DNA from 3 places in the Microbulbifer aggregans genome. Region 3 is predicted to be linked to each of the others. Evidence: predicted binding sites of a transcription regulator. Region 3 holds the regulator's gene; each other region holds the start of a gene.
What was found. Region 3 encodes FNR, which switches genes on or off when oxygen is low (the NO sensors DNR and NnrR bind a similar motif). Its sites were predicted from a motif close to TTGATNNNNATCAA; they were not measured.

Region 1 (9,973 bases), 500 kb from region 3:
CCCGCAACTGGCGTTCGAGGCCGACGGCCCCGGCACAGACCATGGCGGTGAGGATGCCGGGCCAGCTCAGCGGGGCCACGGCGAACAACTCATTCATGCAGGGCTTTCTCTTGGGGCTTTTCAGCCACCTGGTTGATGATGTGCAGCTCCCGCTGCGGGAAGGGAATACTGAGCCCCTCGCGTTCCAGTGCCGGCTTCAGCTGCTTCATCAGCGACCAGTAGACATCCCAGTATTCCTCTGTGCGTGCCCAGGCGCGCATGTGCAGGTTCACCGAGCTGTCCGCCAGCGCGCGCACCGCAAAGCTGGGCTCGGGCTCGGGAAGGATGCGCGGCTCATCGGCCACCAGCTGGCGCAGCACCGCCATGCCCTTCTCGATGTCATCGCGGTAGGCAATGCTGGCGATGATCTCGATGCGGCGTGTCGAGTTGCGGGTGTAATTAATCAGGTTCTGACCCCAGACATTGCTGTTGGGGGCAGAAATACAGAGCCCATCCGGCGTATCGAGCCGGGTAGTGAACAGGCCAACCTCACGCACGGTACCCATGGTATCCCCGAACTGAATGGTGTCGCCGACGCGGAACGGGCGCAGGCCGAGGAGAATAAAACCGGCGGCGATATTCTGCAGGGTATCCTTGAGCGCAAGGCCTATGGCGATACCGGCCGCACCGACCAGGGCGACCAGGCTGGTGGTGTTAACGCCGAAGCGGTCGAGAATCACCAGCACGCCGATCGCGTACACTGCCCAGACCACCATGTTGCTCAGCACCGGGATCAGGGTCTCATCCAGACGACCTGACAGCCGCCGCACACCCCTCCGGGCCAGACGTGCGGCGATATAGGTCAGAATGAGAATCAGCAGGGCGCTGCCAAGCTTCAGGGCACCGCTGATGATCAGCGGCCAGTATTCTTCGGTGAGCTGTTGCAGATCCATGAAAACCCCTCCTTTTTAGATCGACGTAAGCCTCGCAGCATACGCCATCTGCCGCGTAGTGCCAGCGGCTCAGAGGAGGTTTTTTGCCCGCGCCTCTTCGATACAGGGCTGATGGGCCGGGCAGGTCACCAGGTGGTCGTTGACCATACCGGTCGCCTGCATATGGGCGTACATGATGGTGGAGCCAACGAAACTGAAACCGGCTTTCTTGAGCGCCTTGCTCATGGCATCCGATTCCGGGGTGGTGGCCGGGATATCGGCCATGGTGTGCGGATGATTGACGATCACCCGGCCGTCGGTGAACTGCCAGAGGAAGTCGGACAGTGTCTCCCCGCGCTCACGCAGGGCCAGATAGGCACGCGCATTCTTGACCGCGGCTTCGACCTTGCGGCGATTGCGGATAATGCCCGCATCCTGCAACAGCCGCTCGATCTTGGCCGGGGTGTAGCGGGCGATCTTTTCCGCGTGGAAGTCGTCAAACAGGCGCCGGTAATTTTCCCGCTTGTTCAACACCGTGATCCAAGACAGCCCCGCCTGGGCCCCCTCGAGAATCAGGAACTCGAACAACTTGTCATCGTTGGTGACAGGGCGGCCCCACTCCTCGTCGTGATACTGCCGGTAAAGCGGTGTGGACAGGCACCAGTCGCAGCGATGTTCACTCACACATTTTCCCTTATAGCTTTCTGCCGGCTATTGCGCGCCGGAAAAAAAGTAATGCTGAATCAATTGCAGCACCAGCAGGGTCATCACCAGCAGAAAAATAATATTACCGCGATTCAAGCCGACACCTCCCCATTTTTTTCCGACGCAAGGCCCGTGAGCAAGCCCTGCTCGATCAGCCAGTCACGGCTCTCCCGCAACATTTCAACGAGCGGTACGTCACTCCGATAGCCGAGCTCTCGCCGTGCCTTGTCACAGCTGGCTGTCACCCGCCGGGTAATCAGGGCAGCCTTCTCCGGAGTGATCCTCGGTTCTTCACCGGTAAAGCGGGCAATCAGATCAGACAACTGGCCGACCAGATGAATGACCGCCGCCGGTGTCGTACGTCGCGGAACCGGTTGGCCAAGAAGATGTGCAATCTCGCCGAAGAACTCCAGGAAGCTGGCATCGATGCCGGCGAGGATATAGTTCTCGCCAGTTCGGCCCTTCTCATAAGCAGCGATATGAGCCTTGGCCACCTCAGCGGCATGACAGAAGGAGCCATTACCCGGCGGCACTCCCGGCAGCTTTCCATCCTGGATCAGGAAAAAAGTCTGGGCCCAGCTACCGGTATCGTACTTACCCACGATCGCACAGGGGTTCAGGAAAACCGCATCCAGGCCTTTCTCAATTTCCTCCCGCACCGCCAGTTCAGCGCGCTTTTTTGTATAGAGGTAACCGTAACGGGGGTCATCTGCCAGCTGTGGGCTCTGCTCATCGATGGGTTGCTTCTGGTAGCCATAAGCGGAGATAGAACTGGTCACCACCACGCGACCCGCCTGCTTCTGGCGCGACACCCGAGCCAGATTGGCTGACCCCACGACATTGTCCCGCCACTGCTGCTCGCGCCCGCCGCGCCACATGCTGGTGTTGGCCGCCACATGGAATACCCCATCCACGCCCTGCGGCACAGCGCTAGTTAGGGATTCGACATCATCCAGACTGCCCGGCACCAGCTCCGCGCCCAGTGATTTCGCCAATCGGGTATCCGAGCCCTCCCGGTGCATGGCAGTGACCCGCCAGCCCCGCGCAATCAATTGCTCGATCAGGTTGGCGCCGAGAAATCCGGTACCGCCGGTGACGAAAGCATGTTTCATTAGGAGAAGCCCTGCGTATGTTTATTTAATTATGAAAAAAGGCGGAGCGGGAAATTTGGGCACCTCAAATATGAAAACCTGATCGGCACAATATCCCCCCTAGACGCTGCCCAGTCCTGCCTGAATCCATACTCTCACAGCATGCCGACGCAAAAAGGAGCCATGCAAATTTTTTGGCTCCCAATCTTTCAGCCTGGATTTCACCAAGACCATCAGGAGGACACCGGAGCTTTTCCGGGAAATATTTGCCTGCCCGGCTATTTCCCGGAATAGACCGGACGCCATCTCCTGATGATTTGCCGATACAATGATTCCCTCAGTCGATATCCATTCCCAGCTGATCCGCCAGGAAAGCATACTGATTGGTAAAGTCCTCCACCTGCATCCATACCGGCTTGCCAGCACCGTGGCCCGCGCGGGTTTCCACGGCCAGGTAAATCGGATTCTCACAGCCCTGATCCCGCTGCAGGGCGGCGGCGAATTTATAGCTGTGCCAGGGCACCACTCGGTCGTCTCGGTCGGCGGTGGTGATCAGTGTGGCCGGATAGCACTTGCCTTTCTCGGTGTTATGCACAGGTGAGTAGGCATGCAGGGCTTCGAACTCTTCCTTGTTTTCGCTCAGGCCGTAATCGCTCGACCACTGGCGCGCGTTGGCGGATGCCGTGTGGTAACGCAGCATATCCAGCACCCCCACAATCGGCAGAGCAGCGGCGAACAGGTCCGGGCGCTGAACCATGGTTGCACCGACGAGCAGGCCGCCATTGGAGCGTCCCATGATGGCCAGCTTTTCTTTTGAGGTGACCTTTTCATCGATCAGCCACTCAGCCGCGGCGATGAAGTCATCGAAGACATTCTGCTTCTGCGTCTTGGTCCCCGCCTTGTGCCAGTCGGCGCCGTACTCACTGCCGCCGCGCAGGTTAACCATGGCCAGGGTGCCACCCATATCCAGCCACCCGGCAAAACGGGTGTAGAACTGGGGCAGCTGGGCGGCATTGAAGCCACCGTAACCATATAGCAGTGTCGGGTTGCTGCCATCGCGCTTCATGTCCTTGCGATGGACCAGGAACATGGGCACACGGGTGCCGTCCTTACTCTTGAAGAAATGCTGGCTGACAGTGAAATCCGAGAAATCTGCCGGGTAATCCGGTGTTTTTACTTTTTCGCTCTCGCCGGTCTGTACGTCCAGCTTGTAAATCGCCGGCGGCGTAAGGAAGTTACTGAATGCGTAATAGGTCTCCGGATCGTCCGGCTCACCGTAGAAGCCTTCGACGGTACCCATTCCCGGCAGCTTCAATTCGTACTGCTGTTTTCCAGCGAGATCGGTGACTACCACCTTGGACTTGGCATCTTCCAGGTAGTGCAGGACCAGGCGCTCGCCCACCAGGCTGGCGGACTGCAACGCATTTTTCTTTTCACCGACCAGTTCTTTCCAGTTTTCACGGCCGGGCTTATCCAGATCGACGGCGATCACTCGGCCGTTGGCTGCGTCGGCATTGGTCTCGAAGAAGAAAGTTTTGCCGCTGTTACCGAGGTACGTATAGAGCGCATCCCAGTCATCCAGCAGACGAACGACTTTGCCATTCTTTTCTCGAAGGTCGCGCAGGTAAACGGCATTGCTGTCATAGCCATCGAAGATAGTGAACACCAGGTAGTTCTCATCGTCGCTCAACTGGGCGTCGGGGTTGCGGGTGGGATGATCAGTGATCTCGTACACCAGTTCGTCGGCACTCTGCGGCTGACCCAGCTTGTGGAAATAGACAGCCACCTGCTTGCTGTCATCGGCACTGCCGTCAGCGTTGAACGGATAACGACTGTAGTAAAAACCGGATTCATCCTTGGCCCAGCTGACGCCACTGAACTTGATCCCGGTGAGCACGTCTTCCAGGTCCTTGCCGGTGTCCAGGTCGCGGACATGATAATCGGTCCAGTCAGTGCCGCCATCAGAGGTTCCGTAGGCCAGGTAGCGACCCTCGGGGCTTACGGCGTAGCGCTTGGCGGCGATTGTGCCGTCCTCACTCAGCTTGCGTGGGTCGAGGATGGCACTCGGCTTCTCTTTGCGCAGATCCTGGGTGCGATAGAAGATGCTCTGGTCCCAGGTACCGTCGTTGTATTCGTAGAAGACCTTGCCGGCCTTCTTGTACGGCACGCCGTATTGCTCGTACTGCCAGAGCTCGGTCAGGCGGTCATTAATCTTCTGCCAGCCCGGCAGCTCTTTCAGGGTCGGCAGGGAGAATTCATTCTGGGTCGCCACCCACTTGTCTACCGACTCGGATTCGAGGTCTTCGAGCCAGCGATAGGGGTCACTCACCTCTGTACCGAAATAACCATCTTTCTGGGCCACTGTTTTCGTCTCGGGGTAGTCGCCCGTGGCGAACGCTGCCGCACAGGTCAAGGCGCCAGCAGCCAGTGCCATCAGTTGTTTCTTCATGAGATCGGTCCCGGTTTTTTCTCGACAAACAGTTGGGTAATCTAGGGCATTTTTCAGGCCGGGGCCACAGCACGGTGAAGGTTGGAGGAGAGTCTGCGGTGAAAGGATTGATTCAGCGCGTCCGCCACGCGAGTGTGGACGTGGAGGGAGAAACAGTTGGCGCCATCGAACACGGTTTGCTGCTGCTACTGGGCGTAGAGGCCCGGGATGACCGCACCACAGCCGACAAGCTGTTGCAAAAAGTGTTGCACTACCGGGTGTTCGGCGACGACAGCGGCCGCATGAACCTCAACGTGCAGCAGGCCGGCGGCGGACTGCTTGTCGTCAGCCAGTTTACCCTGGTGGCAGACACTGCTCGCGGCCTGCGCCCGAGCTTCAGTAAGGGGGCCAGCCCGGCGCAGGCCGAGAGCCTGTATGACCATTTTGTCGAGCGCGCCCGCGCTCAATTGTCGCCGGTTGCCAGCGGTGTATTCGCCGCCGACATGCAGGTCTCGCTACTGAATGATGGGCCGGTGACTTTCCTGCTGGAATCCTGATAGGCCGCGGCCAGGGCATCGAGCCGCTGATTGCGCGCTTTTTTTCCTTTTTGCCCCAGTTGCTCTACGTTGCGGTAAAAGTCTTCCCAGCCATCACTTTCCTTGTAAAGCTGCTGAAAGGCCGGCACGCGCGACTGGTACTCGGAGACCAATGCCAGCGTGGCGTTGTTGGTCTTCTCGATATAGGCGCGGTAGCGATCCGGATAGGACCAGCCGGCGGATAGCTCGCGGTAGCAGTGACGCAGTTGCGCCAGCGTCTCGGCTTTTTGCCGGCGCTGGATCGCCCGGGACCGGTCACTGTCGTAAATCTCCTGCAAGCGCTGCCGGGTCGTCATCATCAACGCATTGACTGCTTTCGCCTCGGCGATGCGGTTGGCTGCCGGCCCATCGATCCCCTGCCGCCGGCGCCAGTCCGGTAGTGCCAGTTGGGCAACGGCGGTGGCAAAGCTCTCATTGAACTGGGTATCACCCGAGATATACACCCTGCGGTGGGCCAGCTCGTGGAACAGCAGCCCCGCAAGCCGTTCCGGTGGCCAGTGGACAAAGCTCGACATGATCGGGTCGTCAAACCAACCCAGAGTGCTGTAGGCCGGCACGGGCCCCAGATAGATATCGAAGCCCTCCTTGGCCAGTTCCTCTGCCTTGTCACGGGCCGAAGCCTTGCGGAAATAACCCCGATAACTGGCGCAGCCGGCGATGGGATAACACCAGCGTTTGGGCTTGAGGGAAAACTCCGGTGCCGCCAGCACGTTCCAGATCGGATAGTCGTCTTCCAGCTTGACGTAGGCGCCGTAGGCCCGTCCCACCGGCAGTTTCAGTTCGCCGGAGGCATAAGCCCGGATGGCCTGCACCAGAGTCAGCTGCTGTTGCAGCTTTTCGTCCGTTTCCGGAGCGGCGGCGATATCCTCGATGGGCTCCCGCGCGGCGAGGATCCGTACCTGGCCCGTCGCCGCCTGGGCATAGTACCCGGCGGTTTCGCAGCCATGCAGCACCGTGAATGCGAAGAGGAGGACGGCCAGGCGCCAACGCGTACCTCCGCTGGCCTGCTCCCTGCTGTTATACACTTGGTAATCCATTCTTTCTTCTGGTCAGTTTCGGGGAGGGCAACCATGGAACCGGCAGCCGCCGCCAACGGGATACCGCCTGTGGCCGCCGTGTTGACGGTCTTCGCGCTGGTGTTCGCTGCTATCGGCTGGCTGCGCCTGATCGTCGCCGGATTTCGGGAGGGCACGCTGTTTGGCCTCGCGGCGCTTTTTCTACCGCCAGTTGCCCTGATCGGCCTCGCGCCCCGGTGGCGTCAGCACCGTGAGATCTATTATCTGGCCCTCGGTGCGCTGGTTTTCATCAGCATAGCGGGAATTTTTTAGCTTTCTCGCGCTCAAAGCCGGGTAACTTTTGCAAGACGCTATTCTGGACTGTTCATGCTACGCCGTGTTTGCGCCGCCCTGATCCTTTCCCTACCGCTCCTCAGCGCCTGTGAGGGTGGGGGCCGCGAAATCGACACCGAGATACGGACCATCAACTACGAGTGCGCGGATGGAACGCGCCTGCAGGTCAAATATGGTAAGCCGGAATCCGGCCCTTCCATGGCCATGCTGACCTTCGACAACAAACTCGTCCCCATGCACCAGGAGCCGGCGGCATCCGGCGTACTGTTCGTTGCCGACAAGGGGCATCCAAATTACCGCTGGCACACCAAGGGCCACTCCGGGATGCTGTCCCTGCGGGCAAACGGTGAGCGGGAATTCGAAGTGGTACTACGTGACTGTGAGAGCGTACAGCATGGCTCTACTGGCGAGTCGCGCTCCTGATACCCACTCCCCGGGCCCGGTACCCGGCCTCAACAAATCAGCTGATTGAACACCATTTGATCCAGGTCAATCGGACTCCGGAGGGCAGCCCTACACTGGTCGCAAGTTAAGTGACCAATGTTGGAGTTAGCATCATGGCTGCCCTGATTGACCTCTTCACCAGCTTCTCTGGCCTGCTGAGTCTCGGCATTATCGGCTTTATCCTGCTGATGGCCGCCTACATCACCCGCATGGTGTTGCGCAAGATGGACGAGGGCGCCTGAGCCCTGTGCCAAGGTGAAAACCCTGTCAGAAACCGCAATCGAAAGCCTCGGCAGTTGCACCGGTAAAGTGCCCACGCTGCAGGAACAATAGCGCCTGCCGGATGGCCTCCGGGTCTGCCATGATCTCGCCGTGAGTCAGCGGCAGGGTCTTGAACCCGCACATGCCCTCAAGCCGGGCACTCTCGACCGTGATGCGACCGTCATCCTTCCCCCGCAGGATGGCGGATGCGATGGGATTGCGTGAGCGGCTGCCGGCGATGACGCCGAGTTCGAACGGCGCCGGCCCCAGTTGCAATGGCACGCTGGTAGGACCCGTACCCAACTGACGGCCGGAGGGTCCGTTGACGTCCTTGATCCAGGGGATGTGATCGAGCCAATCGCCGATGCGACTGCCATTGTTGGGCGGCCCCATCATGACTACCCGATGCACCCCTTCGCCAGGGCGATTCTCGTAGTAGTAACGGAGCAGAATACCGCCGAGAGAGTGGGTCACGAAGTTGATGGGTTGCGCATTGGCGGCGTGGCACTGTGCCAGGCCTGCGCCAACCGTGGGGCCGGCGAGTTCGGGGATGCCTGCCTGACGAGATGAGAACTCCACATTGACGGCCAGGAAGCCCGCCGCGGTGAGCCGCTCCGCCAGCGGCTGCATGCTATCCGCGTCCTTGGTCAGGCCGTGCAGCAGGATGACACAGGGGACTGGCTCGCCGGCCCGGACACCATGCTGACCGAGCAGCAATGCGACGACTGCGAGCAATATCGCCCAGCGGCACCCGACATGGGATTTACCCATCCGCCTCCTCTTCCGCGGGTTTCCGCTTGATCCAGCGACCGATCAGAATCCCCAGTTCAAACAGCAGCCACATGGGTATCGCCAGCAGCGACTGGGAAATCACATCCGGAGGTGTCAGCAACATCCCGATCAGGAAACAGCCCACAATCACGTAGGGGCGCTTCTTCGCCAGCGTCTGCGCATCCACGGCCCCGCTCCAGATCAGCAGCACTGTGGCGATTGGAATTTCAAAAGCAAACCCAAAGGCGAAAAAGAGCTTCAGCACCAGGTCCAGGTAACGACTGATATCAGGCAGCACCTTGATATCGGAATGGGCGGAACTGATGAAGAAATCAAACAGGATGGGGAACACCACGTAATAGGCGAACGCCATACCTGCGTAAAAGAGCACCACGCTGGAAACCAGAATCGGTACCGCCAGACGTTTCTCGTTCTGGTACAGACCGGGCGCTATAAAGGCCCAGGCCTGATAGAGGACGTAAGGGATGCCGATAAAAAACGCCAGGATGAAGGTGGTCTTGAAGGGCGTGAAGAAGGGCGAGGTCACCTCGGTGGCGATCATGCCCGCACCCTCCACCAGGCGGTCCTGCAGGGGATCGGCGACAAAGTCGTAAATCTGCGACGCAAACGGCACCATGCAGACGAAGATCACCACCACGACCAGCAGCGTCTTGAGCAGGCGGTCGCGCAATTCGATCAGGTGGTCAATAAAGGGCTGATTCTTCTGCTCGCTCATGCGGATTTGTCTTCGTCCTTGGGTGAGCGGGGCTCGTCTGTGAAGTGATCCGGATGGTGGGGATTGAATTCCGGATCACCGTGATCGTGCAAGTGCTCGGGGTACTCCGGGTCCTCCAGCTCCTCCTCATCCTCGGGAAGGTGATCCGAGCCTCCTATCCGCCTTTCGTCTTCAGGGAGGTAGTCCGATGCCTCGGCGCGAGAGGTTTCCGGCAGCTCGACGTCTTCTCGTTCGAGCGTGCCCTCGGCCAGCGGCTCCCGCACCGATGCCTCCAGCTCCCGGCGGCCCTCCTCCAGCTCACGAAGGATACGCTCGTTGTGCAGCTCGCGGCGGATGTCGTCGGCACCCACCTCGCGCTCAAGTTCCTCGCGAGCGTTGTGCAGCGTGCGTTTGAGCCCGGACCACCAGCGTGCCGTGGTGCGTATCGCATCCGGCAGCCGCTCCGGGCCCACCACCAGCAGGCCGACAACTGCTACCAGTAACAGCTCAAAAAAACCGATATCAAACACGCGTGCGCTCTCGGCTTATTTGTCGTGGGACTGTTTGTCTTTGTGCTGCTCGGACTCTGATTTCGGCTTCTCCGCCTCTTCATGTTCCAGGCGCTTGGTTTCCTTGGGCTTGTCCTCGCCCTCGGCGTCCTCGGACTTGCCCTCGTCCTTCATGGCTTTCTTGAAGCCCTTG
Region 2 (9,973 bases), 1.8 Mb from region 3:
GAGGGCGACTCCGTGGCGGTGGGCGATGCCCTGCTGTCGATCGCGTGAAGGCCTTGAAAGGAGTCGCTCGTGGATAATCTGTTAAATCTCTGGCTGTCCTCCGGCGCCTATCAAATGGCGTCGGGCCAGTTCGTTATGATTCTGGTGTGCCTGGGGCTGCTGTTCCTGGCCATCCGCAAGAACTTTGAACCCCTGCTGCTGGTGCCGATCGGCTTCGGCGGTATCCTGGCCAATATTCCCGGCGCCCACCTGGCCCTGTCAGCGGCTGAGACTGCCGTTGTGGCCGGAGACAGTGGCGTGCTGCTGCAGTTGGCCCAGTTGTTGGGGCTGGAAAATCTGGCTTCTACCACGGCCATGAAAGAGGCACTCGGCAATGCCCCGGCCTCCGTGCAGACGCAGGCCGCTGTGCTGGCGCAGGATGCCGGCTACAACAACGGCATGCTGTACAACTTCTATAGCGTGGCCATCGCCTCCGGCGTTGCACCGCTGGTGATTTTCATGGGCGTCGGCGCCATGACGGATTTCGGTCCGCTGCTTGCCAACCCGCGTACCCTGTTTCTCGGCGCCGCGGCCCAGTTCGGAATTTTTGCCACGGTCCTTGGGGCGGTAGGACTGTCGGCAGCAGGGATCATGGATTTCTCCATCGCCGATGCCGCGGCGATCGGTATCATTGGCGGTGCGGATGGCCCCACGGCGATTTATGTTTCCAGCCTGCTGGCGCCAGACCTGCTCGGTGCCATTGCCGTCGCCGCCTATTCCTATATGGCGCTGGTGCCGCTGATTCAGCCGCCGATTATGCGCGCTCTCACCACCCCGGAAGAGCGACGTATTGAAATGGTGCAGCTGCGCCATGTCACCAAGCGCGAGAAAATCACCTTTCCCTTGCTGCTACTGATTCTGGTGGCATTGTTCCTGCCGGATGCGGCACCGCTGCTCGGTATGTTCTGCTTCGGTAACCTGATGCGCGAGTGCGGGGTGGTTTCCCGCCTGTCAGACACGGCACAGAACGCACTGATCAATATCACCACCATCTTCCTCGGGCTGTCTGTGGGCTCGAAGCTGGCGGCAGACAAGTTTCTGGACCCCAAGACGCTGGGCATTCTGGCGCTGGGTATAATTGCATTTGCAATCGGTACAGCCGCTGGCGTGCTGATGGCCAAGCTCCTGAACCTTGTGAGCAAGCACAAGGTCAACCCGCTGATTGGCTCTGCTGGTGTTTCGGCAGTGCCGATGGCGGCGCGGGTCTCCAACAAGCTGGGACTCGAGGCCAATCCGCACAACTTCCTGTTGATGCACGCCATGGGCCCCAACGTGGCGGGGGTGATCGGCTCTGCCGTTGCCGCCGGTGTGATGATCACCATGGTGCGGGCGATGACAGGCTGATCCTGCAATCTAAACGTGTAAAGAGCGGGCTTCGGCCCGCTTTTTTATTGCCTGCGTTCAGCAGTAGCTGTTGGGCGCTGACCTGCTGGTCGACCGGGTATCAGTGGGCTGACGTAGCCGTGGTATGATGGGCGCGTTTTTTGTTCACTGGGGCGCCAGCGGCCGCCCGAAGGAGAGGTAATGTCCTGGTTGGGAGCGGGGATTGGCGCCGGTATCGGCATGGTGTTTGGTGGCCCTATCGGCGCGGCGCTCGGCGCCTGGATCGGTAGTTCGTTTGGTTCGGGGCTGCGCAATGTCGGTGCTACCGCCAAGCTCAATCGAGATGGCGCGCAGGCGGTGTTTATTGTCACGCTGTTCTCCATGCTGGCCAAGATGGCCAAGGCCGACGGGCAGGTGTCGAAGGCAGAAGTCGATCTGATTGACGATTTCATCAAGAACAACCTGCGCCTCGGTGAGGAGGAGCGCGCCGAAGCGATCCGCATCTTCCAGAACGCCAAAACCGACTCCTACAGCATTTACGACTACGCCAAGCAATACCGGCAGCTGGTGCGCAACCAGGCGATGCGTGAGGTCGTATACCGCCTCTTGTTCGCCGTTGCCCATGCAGACGGGCAGCTGCACCGTGCGGAGGAGGAGATCCTGCGCCGGATCCCCGCTTACCTGGGCCTGCATGAATCCATCTTCTCTGCGATGGCCGGCGAGTTTGGCAATCGTGGCGCCAGTTCCGCGGTCAGCCTGGAGCAGCACTACGCGGTGCTGGGCTGTGCACCGGACGTGAGTGATCGGGAGCTGAAGCTGGCCTACCGTCGCAAGGCTGCAGAGTTCCACCCGGACAAGATCGCCTCCAAGGGGCTGCCCGACGAGTTCCTGCGCCATGCAGAGGATCAGATGAAGAGCGTGACCGTGGCTTACGAGACAATCGTAGCTGCGCGCAAGCGCTCTGCAGCCTCCGAGACCGCGTGACGATGCATTTCCCGATCAAGCCGGGCACTGCGCCCGGGCCATTTCCCAGATCAAAGAAGTAGCGTGAGATAGCAGCATGAGCCTTGCAAAACAGATTGAGGAAAAACTCGTGGCGGAGTTTGCTCCGGTACACATCGATGTGCAGTGTGAGAGCCATCTACATAATGTACCGGCGGGTTCTGAGATGCACTTTCGTGTGGTGCTGGTTTCCGAGCAGTTCGATCAGCTGCGTAAAGTGCAGCGCCATCAAAAAGTGTATGGCGTGCTGGCCGAGGAAATGGCGGGCCCCGTTCATGCCCTGGCTTTGCATATCTTCAGTCCGGAAGAGTGGCAGGGGCAGGCGCCGGAAAGCCCGCAGTGCCTGGGTGGTGAGAAGAAGTCCTGACCCTTTCTCTTTTCTTCTTGTCTTTGCCGCGGGGAGGCTCGATCTTCCCGCGGCAAACTGGCCTTGAACGGTTTCCCGTCTGACGCCAAAGCTGGCTTATCTATCGTCGTCCAGACGATGTTTCTTCTCTCCTCTTCTCTCCTCTTCTCTCCTCTTCGCTCCGGCAGGTCTCCCCGCCCAACTTCAATTCTTAGCTGCGAGCGCGCGTGGATCTGACTTGGGAAATTGCGCTTCAAGTTGAAAATATTGGTGGCAAATCGGTACTTGGCTGACAGCTCAGCCTCGATTTTTAATGAATTAGGTGCCTTTTTTTCCTGTCTGTCAGCTGAATTAATAAACAAAAACAACGACAAAAAAATAAATGGCGCGCCAAAAAAGAAGAATGGGTGCCATTACTACGCAAAAGTTCCACGATGGGGCAGTGAAGTTGGGTGTTTTTTCTACAGCTGTTTTTTTTCGTGTCTATGCTGAAGGTGATTGGGTTAATTGCTGTTCAATTTGCCGAATATCAATGGAGTATCACCTATGAAAATGACGCGCATTCTGACACCTCTGGCCCTTGCTGTATCCGCCATGGTTGGAGCGCAGCAGGCACTGGCGGGACCCTCGGGTTACGCGCCACCGATGCCCTCGGGCCCGGCCCCCATCTATGAAGCAGGCACTGTTGTGTTCCGCTTGGGTGGTGCCTATGTGGACCCGGATGACACCTCGGTTAACCTGCGGAACCCGGATATCTTCCCCGAGTTCACCGGGTTGCGGTACGACCTGGATTCCGAGTGGTCCTGGCAGTTCAGTGCCATGGTCATGCCGATCGATCACTTCGGTATCGAGTACCAGTATGACGGTGAGGCTGGCCATAGCCACGATGTCCGCTTTATCGAGGACGGAGAGGAAATCCTTCGTCGTAAGTTGGACAACAAGGATCTCGACAGAACCACCCAGTTGCTGACGGTGAACTGGTTCCCGGTCTGTAAGGAATCCTGGATCCAGCCCTATGTTGGCTTCGGTGCTGTCTACACGGACTTCGACAGCGTCAACACCAGCGAGGTCATCAACGAGTATCTGGCGGATAACGCCGATGCCATTGGCCCAGCCCGCTTCAGCATTAACGATAGCTGGGGTTGGACTGGCCAGGTGGGTGTCGACATCATCCTTGGTCGTGAGAGCAACTGGTTGGTGAATGCCGCCGTGCGCTATGACGATACCGAGCTTGATGCCCAGCTCAACTACGCGGTCGAAGGATTGACCCAGGATGACCCGCAGGAAATCCGGACTTTCTACAACTCGGTCAGATCCGAGTTTGACCCGGAGCCCTGGGTATGGACTGTCGGTGTGGGCTACAAGTTCTGATTGCCCGCACTTCCAAGGATGGGGAAAAAGGCGCTTCGGCGCCTTTTTTCATGTCTGTAGAAAGCGCTTTGGGTGTTGCCCCTTACTCTCTCAAAAGGCCCGCCCCCTATCGATTGCTGGGGAATGAAAACTGGGCCCCTTCGCGGAGGTCGCTCGCGGGCCAGCGCTGGGTGATGGTCTTGCGCTTGGTGTAGAAGCGCACCGAGTCCGGCCCGTAGGCGTGCAGGTCGCCAAACAGGGAGTGTTTCCAGCCGCCAAAGCTGTGGTAGGCCACCGGAACCGGCAGAGGCACATTGATGCCGACCATGCCAATCTTGATATTGTCCGCAAAGTAACGTGCAGCTTCACCATCACGGGTAAAAATACAGGTGCCGTTACCGTACTCATGGTCATCGATAATCTGCATGGCTTCCTGCATGGTGTCGGCGCGCATGATACAGAGCACCGGCCCGAAGATTTCCTCGGAATGAATCACCATGCCCGGCTTCACCTTATCGAACAGGCAGGCACCCAGGTAGTTGCCACTTTCGAAGCCCTTCACTTTCAATCCCCGGCCATCAATCACCAGCTCAGCACCTTCTTCCACGCCTTTGGCGATGTAACCGGTGACTTTTTCCAGGTGGGGGCGGGTGACCAGTGGGCCCATGTCATTGGTGTTGTCGCGGCCGTCACCCACTTTCAGTCCAGCGATTTGCGCCTTGAGTTTTTCGACCAACGCATCGGCTGTGGCATCGCCCACAGCAACCACCACCGAGATGGCCATGCAGCGCTCACCGCAGGAGCCGTAAGCGGCGCCCATCAGTGCGCTGGCGGCGTTATCCAGATCGGCATCGGGCATGACGAGGGCGTGGTTCTTGGCACCGCCAAAGGCCTGTACCCGTTTCCCGGAGGCGGTGCCGGTGGTGTAGATATATTCAGCAACCGGTGTCGATCCCACGAAGCTAATGGCCTGGACCCGCCTGTCGGTAAGCAGGGTATCCACGGCTTCCTTGTCGCCGTTGACCACGTTGAGGACCCCTGGGGGAATCCCGGCCTCCAGACCCAGCTGCGCGATGTACAGGGCAGCGCTGGGATCGCGCTCGGAGGGTTTCAGCACAAACGTATTGCCGCAGGCCACGGCCATCGGCCACATCCACAGGGGCACCATGGCCGGGAAATTGAACGGAGTGATTCCCGCGCAGACACCCAGAGGCTGGAATTCGCTCCAGGAGTCGATAGCGGGACCCACATCGCGGCTGTGCTCACCCTTGAGCAGTTCGGGCAGTGCACAGACGTATTCGACGTTTTCGATGCCGCGCTGGAGCTCACCCATGGCGTCGTTCAATACCTTGCCATGCTCGCGGGTAAGCAGTGCGCAGATCTTGTCCGCATGCTCTTCCAGCAGGTCCTTCAGGCGAAACATGATGCGCATGCGCTTGATTGGCGGCACAGAGCGCCAGGCAGGGTAGGCGTCGGCTGCGGCAGCAACGGCCTTCTCGACGGTCTCACGGTCGGCCAGGGAAACTTGCGCCTCAAGCTCATTGGTGGACGGGTTGACGATTTCCTGGAATCGCTCTCCATCTGTGACAAGTTCACCGTTGATCAGGTGCCCGATGGTTTGCATGGTTGACTCCCTCCAGTTTTCCGCAGGCACCGGGGGCCGGCGGGCTTCCATGATGGAATTGCTACGATAAAAAGCCGGGCAAAAGTGCCGGGCGCGTCCTTTGACTCTGCAGACTGATGGTTATGATGCCGGCACAAAACCGTAATCACTGAGATAGTAGGCCGGCTGGCGATCGCCGTCACGCGAACCAGGGTGCAGATAGTCCGTCAACGGAATATCACTGGTATTGGTTTGGGGGATAGGAGAAGGCAGTTTGGTATCGCCCGCTATCCGGAGATCCTGATCCCGAATGGGGCAGGCACTTTCGCTGGATTGCTTTGACACCCGAAGCCTGGCACGGAGCTTCCCTGCTCCCCGCGGGGTGGGTTACTGCGGCGGGAAGTCTCGCAACACGGCGAGGAATGCATCTCCAAACCGCTGTAACTTGCTGTCACCAACACCGGAGATGGACAGCAGGGCTTCCTCTGTCTGCGGCTTTGCGGCAAGCATTTCGCGCAGGGTGGCGTCGTGGAATACCACGTAGGGCGGCACGCCTTTTTCGTCCGCCAGTTGCTTGCGACAGGCCCGCAGAGCCTCCCAGAGTGGAGCATCCGCTGGAGCGATATCGGCAGCGGCTCGCGAACCGCTGGCAGCTGATCGTCTAGTGGGGGTAGGCAGCTTGCGCAGCTCGATCTTTTCCTCCCCGCGCAGCAGTGGCCGGCAGGCCTCGGTCAGCTGCAGGGCACCAAACGCTTCGCTGTTGACCTCAAGGTAGCCGCGCACCACCAATTGGCGCACGACAGCGCGCCACTCGGCGGCACTCAGTTCAGTGCCAATGCCGTAAGTCGACAGCTCGTCATGGCCAAACTTGAGCACTTTTTCACTGGTGCTTCCCCGCAGCACATCGATGACGTGCGCAGCTCCGAAACGCTGTCCGGTGCGGTAGACACAGGAGAGCAGCTTGGTGGCCGCCTCGCTGCCGTCCCAGGTTTGTGGCGGCTCCTGGCAGGTATCGCAGTTGCCGCAGGGTTCCTGCAGCTCCTCAGCAAAGTAGCTGAGCAGTGCCTGGCGGCGACAGCTGGTAATTTCACAAAGCCCCAGCATGGCATTGAGGCGGTTCCGTTCCTGGCGCCGGTGCTCCTCGCTGCCGTCGGAATTGGCTGCCATCTGTCCCAGCTTGACCACATCTTCCAGCCCATAGAGCAATAACGCGGTAGCCGGCTCGCCATCCCGTCCGGCCCGGCCGGTTTCCTGGTAGTAGGCCTCGATGCTTTTTGGAAGATCCAGGTGGGCGACAAAGCGGACGTCCGGCTTGTCGATCCCCATGCCGAAGGCGATGGTTGCTACCACGATCACGCCATCTTCGCGCAGGAAGCGCCGCTGGTGTTCCGCGCGCAGGTCTGCGGGCAGGCCAGCGTGGTAGGGCAGGGCGGTAAAGCCTTGCTGTACCAGCCAGTCTGCAGTGCTCTCGACCTTGCTGCGGGAAAGGCAATAGACGATCCCCGAGTCGTCCCTGTGCTCGGCGCGGATAAAGTCCAGGAGCTGGCGGCGGGGGTTATCCTTCTGGGCGATTCGGTAGCGGATATTCGGGCGATCGAAACTGCTGACGAAATGGCGCGCTTCGGCCAGGTCCAGCCGCTGGGCGATCTCTGCCCGGGTGCGGCGGTCCGCTGTGGCGGTCAGGGCAATCCGCGGAACCGTGGGGAATTGTTCGTGCAGGCAGTTGAGCTGCAGGTAGTCGGCACGGAAGTCGTGGCCCCAATGGGACACACAGTGGGCCTCGTCGATGGCGAACAGGGAGATCTGAACCCGCTGTAACATCGCCAGTGTGCGGGGTTGCAGCAGTCTCTCCGGGGCCATATAGAGCAGGTCCAGCTCACCGGCCTGCAATGCGGCCTCAATTTGCTGGGCCTGTTCCGGTGGCACTGACGAGTTCAGGAAGGCTGCGCGGACCCCCGCGGCGCAGAGCGCCTCTACCTGGTCCTGCATCAGGGCAATCAGTGGGGAGATCACTACGCCGCAGCCTTCACGGGCGAGCGCCGGTATCTGGTAGCAGAGGGATTTGCCGCCGCCGGTAGGCATCAGTACCAGGGCGTCCTGGCCGTCCATCAGGGTATCGATCACCTCGCGCTGAGGGTCGCGAAACCGGGTGTAGCCAAAGGTATGTTCGAGGATGGATTGTGGGGAACTCATGGCGGGGGAGTATACCTGCTCCCGCTTTTCAGCGGGGCGCTGGCGAGGTAGGAATGGTGACCAGTCAGGGCAATTCCGGCGCCTCTTTTCTATCGCTACAGAACAGATGGCGGCCATTGCGTCTATAATCCAGCCACCACAGACATAGACAAGGATAAGGCTATGTGTGCTCTGATAAGGATGATGTCGTGGCTGCTGGTGATTGGTCTCGCAGGATGCGCGACCGGTACCCCGCACAACCTTCTGCAGTCCGACCGCGCCGATACACACCTGGGCTGGCAGCCCGCCCCGGAAAACCAGCTGGCCTATTCGGTGGCCACATCGAGTGGTATTGCCCGACTGGTATTGGACCGGCTGCCGGAAAACCTCAACAGGGTGACCCTGGATCTGCCAGGCATGCAGGAGGTTGAAGGGGTACAGTGGCGCGGAGATGACGGCAAGAATGCCATGCTCTATTCCGGCCAATCCGGAGAGCCGGGGGTGACTCTGGAGCAGCGGCGCCGCGGTTTCACACTCTACATCGAGGGCCCTGCACTGGATCGCATCCGCGTGGGTGGCCTGCTCACGGTTGTGGACTTCTACCGCGGCTGATCGGCCGTGGCGCTTTCCTCGGGCTCATCGAACCCGAATCCATCGGGGCGTATCAGGTAGAGACGGGGCCAGAATTTGCCCGTGATCCAGAGGCCGTTGCGCGCGCGATCCCAGGCGATGCCGTTGGCGACCACATCAGGGTGAGTTGAACCCGGCTCCAGCCCCTGCAGATCGATAACACCGCGCACTTCGCCGCTCTGGGGATCAATGGCGGCGATGCGCTTGTCCTGCCAGATATTGGCCCAGACGAGCCCGTGGGCATACTCCAGTTCGTTCAGCAGCAACCACCTTTCACCGCCGCCATGTACCTTGAGCTCACGTTGAATGGCAAAGGTATCCGGGTCGCGGAAGGTGAGAATATCACTGCCATTGCTCATGATCAGGTGCTCACCATCGCTGGTCAGCCCCCATCCCTCTCCGGCGTAATAGCGCCTGCCGAGCGGTGTCATGTTTTCCCGCCGGTAGAGCTGTAACTCGCCGGCCTTGTAGGTCAGCAGGTAGATCCTGTCTCCCAGCACCGTCAGTCCCTCGGCAAAACGGTCTGCTGCCAGCCATTTGCGCCTTACGGGGCGGGTGGTTGGGTCGGTATACTCGGCCAACCAGGAGCGACCGAACAGGCCGCTGCTCTCCCACCAGCGCTCGCCATCGAAGAAGAGCCCCTGGGTGAAGTGGTCACCGGGGCGATTGCGCTGCTCAATCAGGTCGTAAGCGATCGTCGGAACGGATCCGGCAGCCGCAAGGGTGGGGAGGGCGAGAACCAGTGTGGCGATCGCGATGCGGGCGCGGCGACAGAATTCCAAATCAGGCATTTCAGGCTTTATGACCAGAGTAAAAACATTCGTGACCTTGACCCTGCTCGGGGGACTGGCGGTGGTGCTGCCCATCGCCATTTTCATTCTGCTGTTCCAGTGGCTGTTTGGCCAGGTCAGCGAACTGGTTGCGCCGGCAGTGCACTGGTTCGAGGCCCAGACCGGTTTCAAGAATACCGTTGCCAGACTGGCGGTGATAGCCCTGATACTGGGGGCCTGCTTCCTGATCGGATTGCTGGTGAAAACCAGTGTCGGCCGCTGGTTGCACCGCCATCTGGATCACTGGCTCGGCCGACTGGCGCCGGGGTACAACACCATCAAGGATCTCGTACTCCAGTTTATTGGCGGTGGCGCGGGGGAGGGGGTCCTGTCCGGGCCGGTGGCCCGGGTTCGCATACTCGGTGCCAACAACCCTCTGTCTGTCACCGCGATCGTGACCTCGCGGCACGATAACGGCGACTTCACCGTGTACGTGCCCACCGCCCCGGTGCCCACCTCAGGCTTCGTCTACCACGTCACCGAAGATTGCGTGGAAATACTGCCCCATGTGACCGTCGAGGCGGCGATGAAATCCATCGTGGCCTGTGGCAGTGGCAGCGGACGGCTGTTGGTTCATCCCCCGGAAGAGGCCGCGGTGAACTGACACTGCCGGTGTTAACGCTGGCGGTTCTTGCCCAGATCGCGAATGGCGAAGCGCGCAGGGTGCAGTGCCCGCAC
Region 3 (9,973 bases):
AAAAGATAAAAACATAATCACAAACAATAAGGGGCTACACCGTGCGCATTATTATCCCTCTCCTTTCCTGTCTACTGGTCAGCGCCTGTACGAGCAATCGGGCTACAGACACAAACACTTTCAGCGGCACATTGAACAAAGAAGAAAACCGCTTTTACCTGTCGAGCAACAGCGGTGAACGCGTATTCCTGAGCGCCATGCCCCAGCTGGATTACAAGGACTATCTCGGCCAGAGACTCTCGGTTCAGGGCTCCAGCTGTATCTCACAGATCGCCGGCTCAAACTGCCTGGAACCCCAGCAAATCATTCTGGTAGCAAATGAAGAACTAGAGCTGGTCTACGACTGGCAGCAGATCGATCTGGAAGATTATTTCTTCTGAATTTCAATCAGAGTTTCACTTTCACAGAGCTTTGAGAAGCCCCGCCGATGCTCTATTCGGCGGCCGGCCATTGCCCCGTAACCCACTCCCCCCTGCCGCAGGCGACATCCTCGGGCAAGGGGAGGCAGGCGCCGATCACCGAGCCAGTTGATCCAGGTCAAGTGCCCTCCACTCCACTCTTCCAGAATGACGCTGAACCACTCGCGCTGCATCCAAGGGAGATCGCCATGCACCACCTCTACCGCCAACTTTGCGATGACCATCACAATATGCAGAAACTGCTCAACGCATTTGACCGGCTGTTGCGCGACCTCTCACGGCGGGACCGGGACCCCGACACCCTGAGCCTGATTCTGGATGCTCTCGACTATATGAGCATCTACCCGGATCGCTGGCATCACCCGGTTGAGGATCTGGCGATGAAGCGGCTACTGGAAAAGCCCGATGCAGATCGCGAGGCAATTGAGATTACCCAGAGGGAACACCGCTCAATCACAGCCGCCACCCGGCGCATGAGCGCGCTCTTCTATGCCGTCGCCAACGATGCGGCCGTAGAGCGCAGCCGGTTATTGCGCGCCACTCGCGATTACCTGCAGCTTCAGCGGGCCCATATGCAGCGGGAAAACCAGCACATATTCCCCCAGCTGGCAGCGATGCTCACTACAGAAGACTGGAAGCACGTGGAAACACAGATAAGAAACCAGCAGGACCCTCTGTTCAGCTCAGACCTCAAAAGGCTGTATGAATCCCTGCATCACTACATCGTTGACCTCTACGAACCCGAACGCGCCAGCGCCTGAATCAATTTTTTAGCGGAAAAAAAACAACACAGGGAGTAAAAGACGGTGAGCAAAACTGAAAATCACGGGCTTTCCATCGGAATCGAACGTATCGGCGCCGAGTTCTTTCTCTACATCAAGGTGATAGGCAAGCTCACGCACGAGGACTACGAGATCATCACGCCGATGCTGGAAAGCGCATTGAGTGCCGTCGCCAATCCGCGCGTCAAGGCGCTGGTGGATGTGACAGAACTGCGTGGCTGGGAACTGCGCGCGGCGTGGGACGACCTGAAACTTGGCCTGCGCCATGGCAGCGAGTTTTCCCATATCGCGGTGATCGGAGTTGAAGGCTGGCAGGAGCTGGCAACCAAAGTCGCCGGTTGGTTTACCGCAGCGGAAACCCATTACTTCGAGGAGCGTTGCAACGCTCTAGAGTGGCTGTCAGTAGCTGAAAAAAGCGGCGGAAATAAAGAAGAGGAGGAAAAGGCCGGCGCTTAGGCGCCGGCATCTTCGTAACTACAGTGAGTGCCCGCCAGTTCACTGAGTGCGATCAAATCGAGGATTTCCACCTCTCGACCGCGCACGGCGATCACCTTCTCGCGCTGGAACTTGGTCAGCAGCCGGCTGACGGTCTCGGCCGTCAGCCCCAGATAATTGGCGATATCAGTGCGCGGCATCGACAGTACGAAAGCGGTGGCGGAATAACCGCGACGGGAATAACGGCTGGAAATATTCATCAGCAGCGCCGCCATGCGCGTTTCGGCGGAGCGCTTGCCCAACAACAGCAGGGTTTCGTTCTCTTTTTTCAGCTCTTCCGAGAAGATGCTGTAGATCTGGTGCTGCAGTGCCGGCACCTCCTGGGCAAGCCCCTCTAACTGGGCAAAAGGCAGCACACAGACGGAACTGTCTTCCAGGGCCTCGGCAAAGCTCGAGTGCATGCGCCCACTGTAAGCATCCAGTCCCAGCAGTTCTCCCGGCAGCGCAAAGTGCGTGACCTGGGTATCGCCGTCAGCGGCGATAACCGTGGACTTGAAGCTACCGGAGCGGATTGCAAACAGGTTGGCAAACGGATCGCCGGCCCGATAAAGGGTCTCTCCGGCCCGCAACACGCGTCGCTTGCCGGTGATTTTTTCCAGGCGGTCGATCTCTTCGGCAGACAGGTCCGCAGGCAGGCACAGTCGCCTGACCGAACAGTTTCCGCAATTTACCGCTGAGAGCGCATCTTTCATGGGCGGGCCATCGACACTGGGTGATAAAGCGCCATTGTAACGCCTCGGCGCAGAGCTGTCGCAACCCATCAGATCACCTTCGAATAGCGCGGCGTTTCCTGCCGACGGGCCAGGTAAGCATCGAAAGCGGCAGCCACGTGGCGTACAAACCAGCGCCCCAGCGGAGTGATCCACAGCCGATCGGCATCTTCCTCGATCAGGCCATCGGCCTTGAGTGGTTCCAGCCTCGCCCTCTCGGCGGCAAAGTAGTCGTCAAAGGCTGCACCCGCACGGCGGGCCACCTCGGACTTGTCCAGGCTGAGCCGACACATCAGCTCCATGATCACATACTGGCGCAGGCGGTCATCGGCAGAGAGCTGCCAGCCGCGGAACACGGCGGAACGCCGCTCGGCGATCGCCGCGTTGTAGTCCTTGAGGCGGTGATGATTCTGCCAGTAGCCATCGGCGCTGTAACTGATCGCCGAGGCCCCGAGCCCCACCAACGCATCGGCGGGCATCAGGGTATAGCCCTGGAAATTGCGCTGCAGTTCGCCATCGCGGGCGGCTCTGGCCATGCTGTCATCGCGACGGGCAAAGTGGTCCATGCCCAGGTAGTCGTAACCGGCCTCTTCCAGTGCCTGCACCGCGGCCAGCTGCATCTCCACCTTTTCCGCGGCACCCGGCACCGCGTCGGTATCGATCAGGCGCTGGGCTTTGAAGCGCTCAGGCAGGTGGGCATAGTGATACAGGGCGATACGGTCCGGCGCCAGTTCCATGACCTGATCGATAGTCCCCCGCAGCGTATCCAGGTTCTGGTGCGGCAGGCCGTAAATCAGATCGTAGGAAATGGACTCAAAGCCCTGCCGGCGCGCCTCGTCGGTCAGCTCCCGGACCTGCTCGGCGGTACAGATACGGTTGATGGCCCGCTGAACGGTCAGGTCAAAATCCTGGATGCCGAGGCTCAGGCGGTTGAAACCCAGCTCGCGCAGGGTGGCGAGACTCTCGAGCTCCAGAGTACGGGGATCCGCCTCAATGCCGTATTCACGCCCCTCGCCACCGAGATTGAATGTCTCCCCCAGCCCCTCGACTAGCCGGTGCAGGTCGCCGTCATTGAGGAAGGTGGGTGTGCCGCCACCCAGATGCAACTGCACGACCGGGACATCGGCTACCCGGTCGCGATAACTGCGGGCCTCCGCCAGCAGCTGCTCCAGGTAGCTGGACGCCAGCCCATATTGCTGGGTCACCACCTTGTTACAGGCACAGAAGTAACAGAGGGAACGGCAGAACGGGATATGCACATAGAGAGAGAGCGCGCGTATATCTTTCAGCGCCGCCCAGGGCTCGGCCCCGCCCAGCGCCCCAAAGCGGTCCGCAGTGGGGTAGGACGTGTAGCGCGGACAGGAAGAGCCGTAGCGATTGAGAAGCGCCGCACTGGGCACGGAATCGGCCTGCACCATTTCTTCACACCTGTGGTAAATCGTTGGTGCAAGCCTACTGAGGCGGGACGGGCTCCCTCTTGATACACATCAAGTTGCCCGCCGAGTCAGTCGCCCGCAGGTCGCCGGAACAGGTTCTGGATACTGGAGAAGTCCAGCCGGCGGTTGTCGTCATCACCGCCGTGCAGCTGGTAGAGGTTCTTGGCCAGAGCCCCAAGGGGAGTGGAAGTGGCGCTACCGGCGGCAGTATCCATTGCCAGCCCCAGATCCTTCAGCATCAGCGCCACAGAGAAGCCACCGCTATAGCCCCGGGAGGCAGGCACCCCCTCCATCACACCGGGATAGGGGTTGTACTTGTCCAGCGACCAGTTGTCGCCGGAGCTGGCCTTCATGATCTCCGACAGCACCGTCGGATCCAGGCCGTTGTCCACCCCCAGCTGCAGTGCCTCGGCGGTGCCGATCATATGAATGGCCAGCAGCATGTTGTTACAGATCTTGGCCACCTGGCCACAGCCCGCCGGTCCGGCGTGAAAGATGTTGGCACCCATGGCCGACAGCACCGGCCGCGCCGCCTCCACTGGCGCTGCCTCGCCACCACACATAAAGGACAGTGTGCCCGCAGCCGCCGCGGCGGTGCCACCGGAAACCGGGGCGTCGATGGCACGGATACCCCGCTCGTCAGCCGCGGCAATCAGCTGGCGGGCATCGCTGGCGGCGATGGTGGAGCAGTCGATGACCAGCGTCTTGGAATCCAATGCCTGCAGAAGCCCGCGCGCCCCCAGATAGAGCTCCTTGACGATGCCGCCATTGGGCAACATCGAGATCACCGCATCGGCACCACTGACCGCATCGTGGGCACTGTCAGCCGTCGCACAGCCATCCTGCCGCGCCTGCGCCAGGGCCGGCGCGGCGGGGTCGAACGCGGTCACGGAAAAGCCGGCTTTGACCAGGTTCGCCGCCATGGGGCCACCCATATTGCCCAGGCCGAGAAATGCGATTTTTTCCATGAGGTTTTCCTCTCTCTTTATTTCTTTTATTTCCTTCAGTTCCTTCACGAGCAGCCCGGGACCGGCTTGAAGAACCTAGAGGTCCGCCAGCGGATGCGCTCCCTGCCAGGGTGGCTCGAAGCAATGCTCGACATCTTTCCAGTCGATCCCGTTAAGGCTGTCGGGCTGCCACTGGGGCGAGCGGTCCTTATCGATCAACAGTGCGCGCACGCCCTCTCGGAAGTGACCAGTGGCACAGAGATTCACTGCCAGAGTCAGCTCCATCTGGAACACCTCGGCAAGGGACTGGTGGCGGCCACGCCTCAACTGCTCCCAGACGATCCAGGGCGTCAGGGGGGAACCGCCGGCAAGGGTTTTCGCGGCCTTGTTCAGCCACTCATCCTCACCCTCGTAGCTGATAATGGAGTCACAGACCTCCGGCAGGCTGGCGAAGTCCGTCAGCACCTGGATCTGGTCGTAATGGGCGCGCAGGTTGGATGCCGGCTGCCGGTCGAGGCGCAGCTCCAGCCCTTTCAGGCAGTCGCTGACCAGTCGGTGATTCTCGCCCTCGTTTGCGGAGAAAGGCAGATCGGCCAGGGAATCCAGCGTGGCGAGGCGTTCGTTGTCAGCGATCATGCGATCCGCAAGCCCGGCAAACAGGGAGTCACTGCCGTTGAACTGGGCCCCGGTGAGGCCGAGAAACAGCCCCAGGCGCCCGGGCATCCGGTTCAGGAACCAGCTGCCACCCACATCGGGGAACAGGCCGATAGTGACTTCCGGCATGGCCATGCGAGTGCGCTCGGTGACGATACGGTGGCTGGCTCCAGCCATAATGCCGATGCCGCCCCCCATGACGATGCCGCTCCCCCAGACCACGACCGGCTTGGAATAGGTGTGGATGCGGTAGTCCAAGCGGTATTCGCGGGAGAAGAATTCGGTGGTGTATTCCGTTTCCGGCGCCTCACCATAGCCATTGGAGGCTTTATAGAGGGAGACCACGTCGCCACCGGCACAGAAGCCCTTCTCCCCACTGCCCTCAATCCAGACACAGGCCACACTGTCATCTGCCGCCCATTCCTGCAGCTGCCGGTCCAGTAGCTCGATCATTTCCAGGTTCAGCGCATTGAGCGCCTTAGGCAGATTGAGGGTCGCCAGCGCCAACGCACCACGACGGGAAAACAATACGGGGGGATCCTGATCCATCGCTCTTCATTATTTCCTGCAACTAGGGGCAGAAGAGTTAAACATACATCTACCCTACAGTCAGCCGGGCCCCGGCAAGGGCCCGGTTGCACTTTTCCAACAACCTGATAAGTTGCGCGCAAATTCTGAGCGATTCCAACCGTCTTTCTTATACGGAACTCCAACGGAACCCGAACTGGACCCTTAAATGGCTGAATACGTATACACCATGAACCGGGTCGGCAAAGTAGTGCCGCCCAAACGCGAAATTCTCAAGGACATCTCCCTGTCCTTCTTCCCCGGCGCCAAGATCGGCGTGCTGGGCCTGAACGGCGCCGGTAAGTCCACCCTGCTGCGTATCATGGCCGGCGTGGATCAGGACTATAACGGCGAAGCCCGCGCCATGCCGGGCATTAAGGTCGGCTACCTGCCCCAGGAACCACAGCTGGATCCGGCCAAGACCGTGCGCGGCAACGTCGAAGACGGCATGCGCGAGGCCATCGACGCCCTGCAGGGCCTGGAAAAGGTCTACGCCGACTATGCCGAGCCGGACGCCGACTTCGATGCGCTGGCCAAGAAGCAGCAACAGTACGAAGACATCATCCAGGCCTGGGATGCCCACAACCTGGAGCACCGCCTCGAAGTAGCCGCCGATGCCCTGCGCCTGCCACCGTGGGATGCCGATGTGAACAACCTTTCCGGTGGTGAAAAGCGCCGTGTGGCCCTGTGCCGCCTTCTGCTGTCCCGCCCGGACATGCTGCTGCTAGACGAGCCAACCAACCACCTCGACGCAGAGAGTGTGTACTGGCTCGAACGCTTCCTGCACGACTTCGACGGCACCGTGGTGGCCATCACCCACGACCGCTACTTCCTCGACAACGTCGCCGGCTGGATCCTGGAACTGGACCGCGGCCACGGCATTCCCTGGGAAGGCAACTACACCACTTGGCTGGAGCAGAAAGAGAAGCGCCTGGAGCAGGAGCAGAAGGGTGAGCAAGCCCGTGCGAAGGCAATGCAGAAAGAACTGGAATGGGCGCGCCAAAACCCCAAAGGCCGCCAGTCCAAGAACAAGGCCCGCCTGTCCCGACTGGAAGAAATGCAGTCCCAGGAATTCCAGGCCCGCAACGAGACCAACGAGATCTACATTCCGCCCGGCGAGCGCCTGGGCGACAATGTGATCGAACTGGTCAATGTGAGCAAAGCCTTCGGCGATCGCGTACTGATCGACAACCTGTCCTTCCGCGTACCGAAAGGTGCCATCGTCGGTATCGTCGGCGGCAACGGCGCCGGTAAGTCGACCCTGTTCCGCATGATCAATGGCACCGAAAAGCCGGATTCCGGTGAGATCAAGATCGGTGAAACCGTTCAGATCGCCAGTGTCGACCAGAGCCGCGAAAACCTGGACGACAACAAGACCGTGTGGGAAGCCGTGTCCGACGGTCACGACATGCTCAAGATCAACAACTACGAAGTAGGCTCGCGCAACTATATCGGCCGTTTCAATTTCAAGGGTTCCGATCAGCAGAAGCGCGTGGGCGAGCTGTCCGGTGGTGAACGCGGCCGCCTGCACCTGGCCTACACCCTCAAGCAGGGCGCCAACGTACTGCTACTGGACGAACCGTCCAACGACCTGGATATCGAAACCCTGCGCGCACTCGAAGAAGCCCTGCTGAGTTTCCCCGGCTGCGCCATGGTGATCTCACACGATCGCTGGTTCCTGGACCGGGTAGCGACTCACATCCTGGCCTACGAAGGCGACAGCAACGTGGTGTTCTTTGAGGGTAACTACACCGAGTATCACGAGGACTTCGTCCAGCGTAAAGGTGAAGACGCGGCTCCGCACCGCATGCACTACAAAAAGCTGAAGACCTGAGTCGACTCAAGAAGCCCGCACAATGCGGGCTTCTTTTTATCGGCAGATTTTATGATGGCTCCCGGCCCCACTGAGCCAGTGCACAGGGACTCATCCGCTACGTGCACGCAACAGAATATTGCGCGGCGTCAGGCTGTAATCACAGAACTCGCCGAGCTCGACAGCAGCCCCGCCCTCCTGCAAGAACAACGCGCGATCCAGCACCAGCCATAATTCCAGTGGCCGGCGGAAGATATGCGCCATCAGCTCCATGCGTCGTACCCGGCGCAGTCTCTGCAACCCCAGGGCCAACCACTTTTCCTCATCGATCCCCACAGGAAAATCCAGCTGCTTGCGCGCCGCCGCCCAGCGGGCGAACGCGGAGAAACTCTCCTTCAACAGGCTTTTGCGCACATTGGGCACCGGCAGGTAGCTATCCTCGCCGCGCAATTCCCGCTGCAGCTCGTCGAAGGCCAGCCGCCAGTGCAGCTCAAGCTCACGCAGCCGGCGGACACCGGCTCCCGCGGTCACCGTCTCCTGCAGCGGCAGGTGCAGATCATCTTTTGTGAGGCTTAACTGGGCACTGGACCCAGCTTCAGACATGGGCACAAACTCTTCACTGTTGATCAGGTGATAGCAGCAGGGGGAGATCACCAGGCAAGCACCATTGTTGTTTCGCCAGTGCCGCATCAGGGTGGTGTGCAGATCCCCGCAGGCATGTAAAGCAACTGCCTGCTCACCCCGCCTTACCCACTGGAGCGCCTCGGGACTGAAGGCATCGCACTGCACGAAGCGCATTGAAACATCGGAGCGCTGTGCCAACGCCTCACCTTCGTGACAGAGCTGCGCCTGCCATTCCAGACTCGTCACCGGTCTGCCATCCACCGAGGCAATCAGACGGCCCAGATGTCCCTTACCGGCACACCATTCGAGCAGCGGACCCGACTGCTCGGTGATGCAACCTGCGAAAGCGAGAATCTGCTGCCACTTGCGCCCGGGAATACCGTGGTCGAGACGATCGGGTGGAGATAGGTCCCTGCCGGAGAACCTGGGCAGTGCACTCAGGCGCAATAATTCCTCACCGTCGTCCAGCCAGGGCGATAAAGTCCGCACCGCCGCGACGCTATCCTGTTGCAGATACCCCAAGTCCGAATCCGACAGGGCATCCAGCATCGCGCAGAGTTCCGGATGACTTTTCTCCCAGCAGTACCCCCGATGGTGGAATGGGCGCACCTGCCACCAGTGACTATTCTGCGCCAGCAGTTGATCCAGCCGTTGAAATCGTCGTTGCAGTTCTTCTGCCTGAAATGCGTTTGCCCGCTGGCCCATCAATCAGTATCTCTTTCCGTCCATTACTGCCCCGCGTAGGACATTACCTATTTTATCGTCACAGCCTCATACGGCCGAGGCCATCTCGCTGATGGCTTCCGACTACTCCAGGGCATACACTGGAAGCCAACCTGCTGTCTGCAAACTCAGGAATGAGGAGGGAACCCGCCATGAGCATCAGCCGCTATTGTGTGGAGCTGCTGGAGGCGGCGAGCGTCTATCACGTGCGCTACGGGGATCGGCTCGCCAACCACCTGCCGATGGTACTGATTGCCCTGGACAAGATGGGGGCCAGTCGCGAGCAGTTACAGAATGCCTTCGATCGCTCCATAGTCCACCTGGAACGCCCGCCGCTGGATCCCGCCGGCCCTCTGTCAGAAGGTGAGACCATCACCGACCTGCGCAATCGTGAAGAGCGTTTCCCCAGTGCCCTCGGCTATTACCTGAGCCAGCTGCGCCAGCACGGCATTGCCGAGACACTTCGCCGTGAGTTGCCACCCCTGCTCCCGTCCATCGCCACCGCCGCCTTTCACGGTCTGATCCGGACAGCGTACGGGATCGACGCCGGGCACCAGCAGGAGGTGGCCACCGGTCTCGCCTACTGGAATATGGAGTACCGGGAACTTCCCTCCAGTGACGAGCGCCTGCCCATAGCCGCAACAGAGATCCCGGCCAGAGTAGCGGAGCGCTACCCGTTAATCTCCCTGGCACCGGGCAACATCAGTGACCATATGGCTGCGGTCACTCGCCAGGAGGACTGGGAGGAAACACCGATACAGCCAGAACAACTCGGCTTGCAGGATATCGCCGAAGTGGCACTG

Region 1: the regulator FNR is predicted to act here: its motif matches at 7,560-7,573, upstream of AUP74_RS03710 (DUF3149 domain-containing protein).
Region 2: the regulator FNR is predicted to act here: its motif matches at 3,230-3,243, upstream of AUP74_RS10445 (OmpW/AlkL family protein).

What each region holds. Positions count from the first base shown of each region.
Region 1 covers NZ_CP014143.1:866,344-876,316, forward strand. The annotation lists gene AUP74_RS03665 (MgtC/SapB family protein) at 1-97, opposite strand, end outside; gene AUP74_RS03670 (mechanosensitive ion channel family protein) at 90-932, opposite strand; gene AUP74_RS03675 (DNA-3-methyladenine glycosylase I) at 1,002-1,595, opposite strand; gene AUP74_RS03680 (SDR family oxidoreductase) at 1,709-2,728, opposite strand; gene AUP74_RS03685 (prolyl oligopeptidase family serine peptidase) at 3,045-5,156, opposite strand; gene dtd (D-aminoacyl-tRNA deacylase) at 5,255-5,692, shown strand; gene AUP74_RS03695 (aminopeptidase) at 5,599-6,768, opposite strand; gene AUP74_RS03700 (hypothetical protein) at 6,802-7,059, shown strand; gene AUP74_RS03705 (MliC family protein) at 7,114-7,503, shown strand; gene AUP74_RS03710 (DUF3149 domain-containing protein) at 7,638-7,766, shown strand; gene AUP74_RS03715 (esterase/lipase family protein) at 7,792-8,556, opposite strand; gene tatC (twin-arginine translocase subunit TatC) at 8,549-9,292, opposite strand; gene tatB (Sec-independent protein translocase protein TatB) at 9,289-9,801, opposite strand; gene tatA (Sec-independent protein translocase subunit TatA) at 9,817-9,973, opposite strand, start outside.
Region 2 covers NZ_CP014143.1:2,416,629-2,426,601, forward strand. The annotation lists gene oadA (sodium-extruding oxaloacetate decarboxylase subunit alpha) at 1-48, shown strand, start outside; gene AUP74_RS10430 (sodium ion-translocating decarboxylase subunit beta) at 70-1,383, shown strand; gene djlA (co-chaperone DjlA) at 1,564-2,346, shown strand; gene AUP74_RS10440 (BolA family protein) at 2,423-2,731, shown strand; gene AUP74_RS10445 (OmpW/AlkL family protein) at 3,257-4,081, shown strand; gene AUP74_RS10450 (CoA-acylating methylmalonate-semialdehyde dehydrogenase) at 4,188-5,684, opposite strand; gene recQ (DNA helicase RecQ) at 6,051-7,856, opposite strand; gene AUP74_RS10465 (hypothetical protein) at 8,019-8,447, shown strand; gene AUP74_RS10470 (glutaminyl-peptide cyclotransferase) at 8,435-9,256, opposite strand; gene AUP74_RS10475 (DUF502 domain-containing protein) at 9,267-9,899, shown strand; gene mnmC (bifunctional tRNA (5-methylaminomethyl-2-thiouridine)(34)-methyltransferase MnmC2/FAD-dependent 5-carboxymethylaminomethyl-2-thiouridine(34) oxidoreductase MnmC1) at 9,911-9,973, opposite strand, start outside.
Region 3 covers NZ_CP014143.1:365,199-375,171, forward strand. The annotation lists gene AUP74_RS01595 (hypothetical protein) at 132-380, shown strand; gene AUP74_RS01600 (hemerythrin domain-containing protein) at 608-1,180, shown strand; gene AUP74_RS01605 (SpoIIAA family protein) at 1,226-1,657, shown strand; gene fnr (fumarate/nitrate reduction transcriptional regulator Fnr) at 1,654-2,388, opposite strand; gene hemN (oxygen-independent coproporphyrinogen III oxidase) at 2,457-3,824, opposite strand; gene mmsB (3-hydroxyisobutyrate dehydrogenase) at 3,911-4,810, opposite strand; gene AUP74_RS01625 (enoyl-CoA hydratase/isomerase family protein) at 4,886-5,992, opposite strand; gene ettA (energy-dependent translational throttle protein EttA) at 6,180-7,844, shown strand; gene AUP74_RS01635 (methyltransferase) at 7,935-9,152, opposite strand; gene AUP74_RS01640 (questin oxidase family protein) at 9,323-9,973, shown strand, end outside.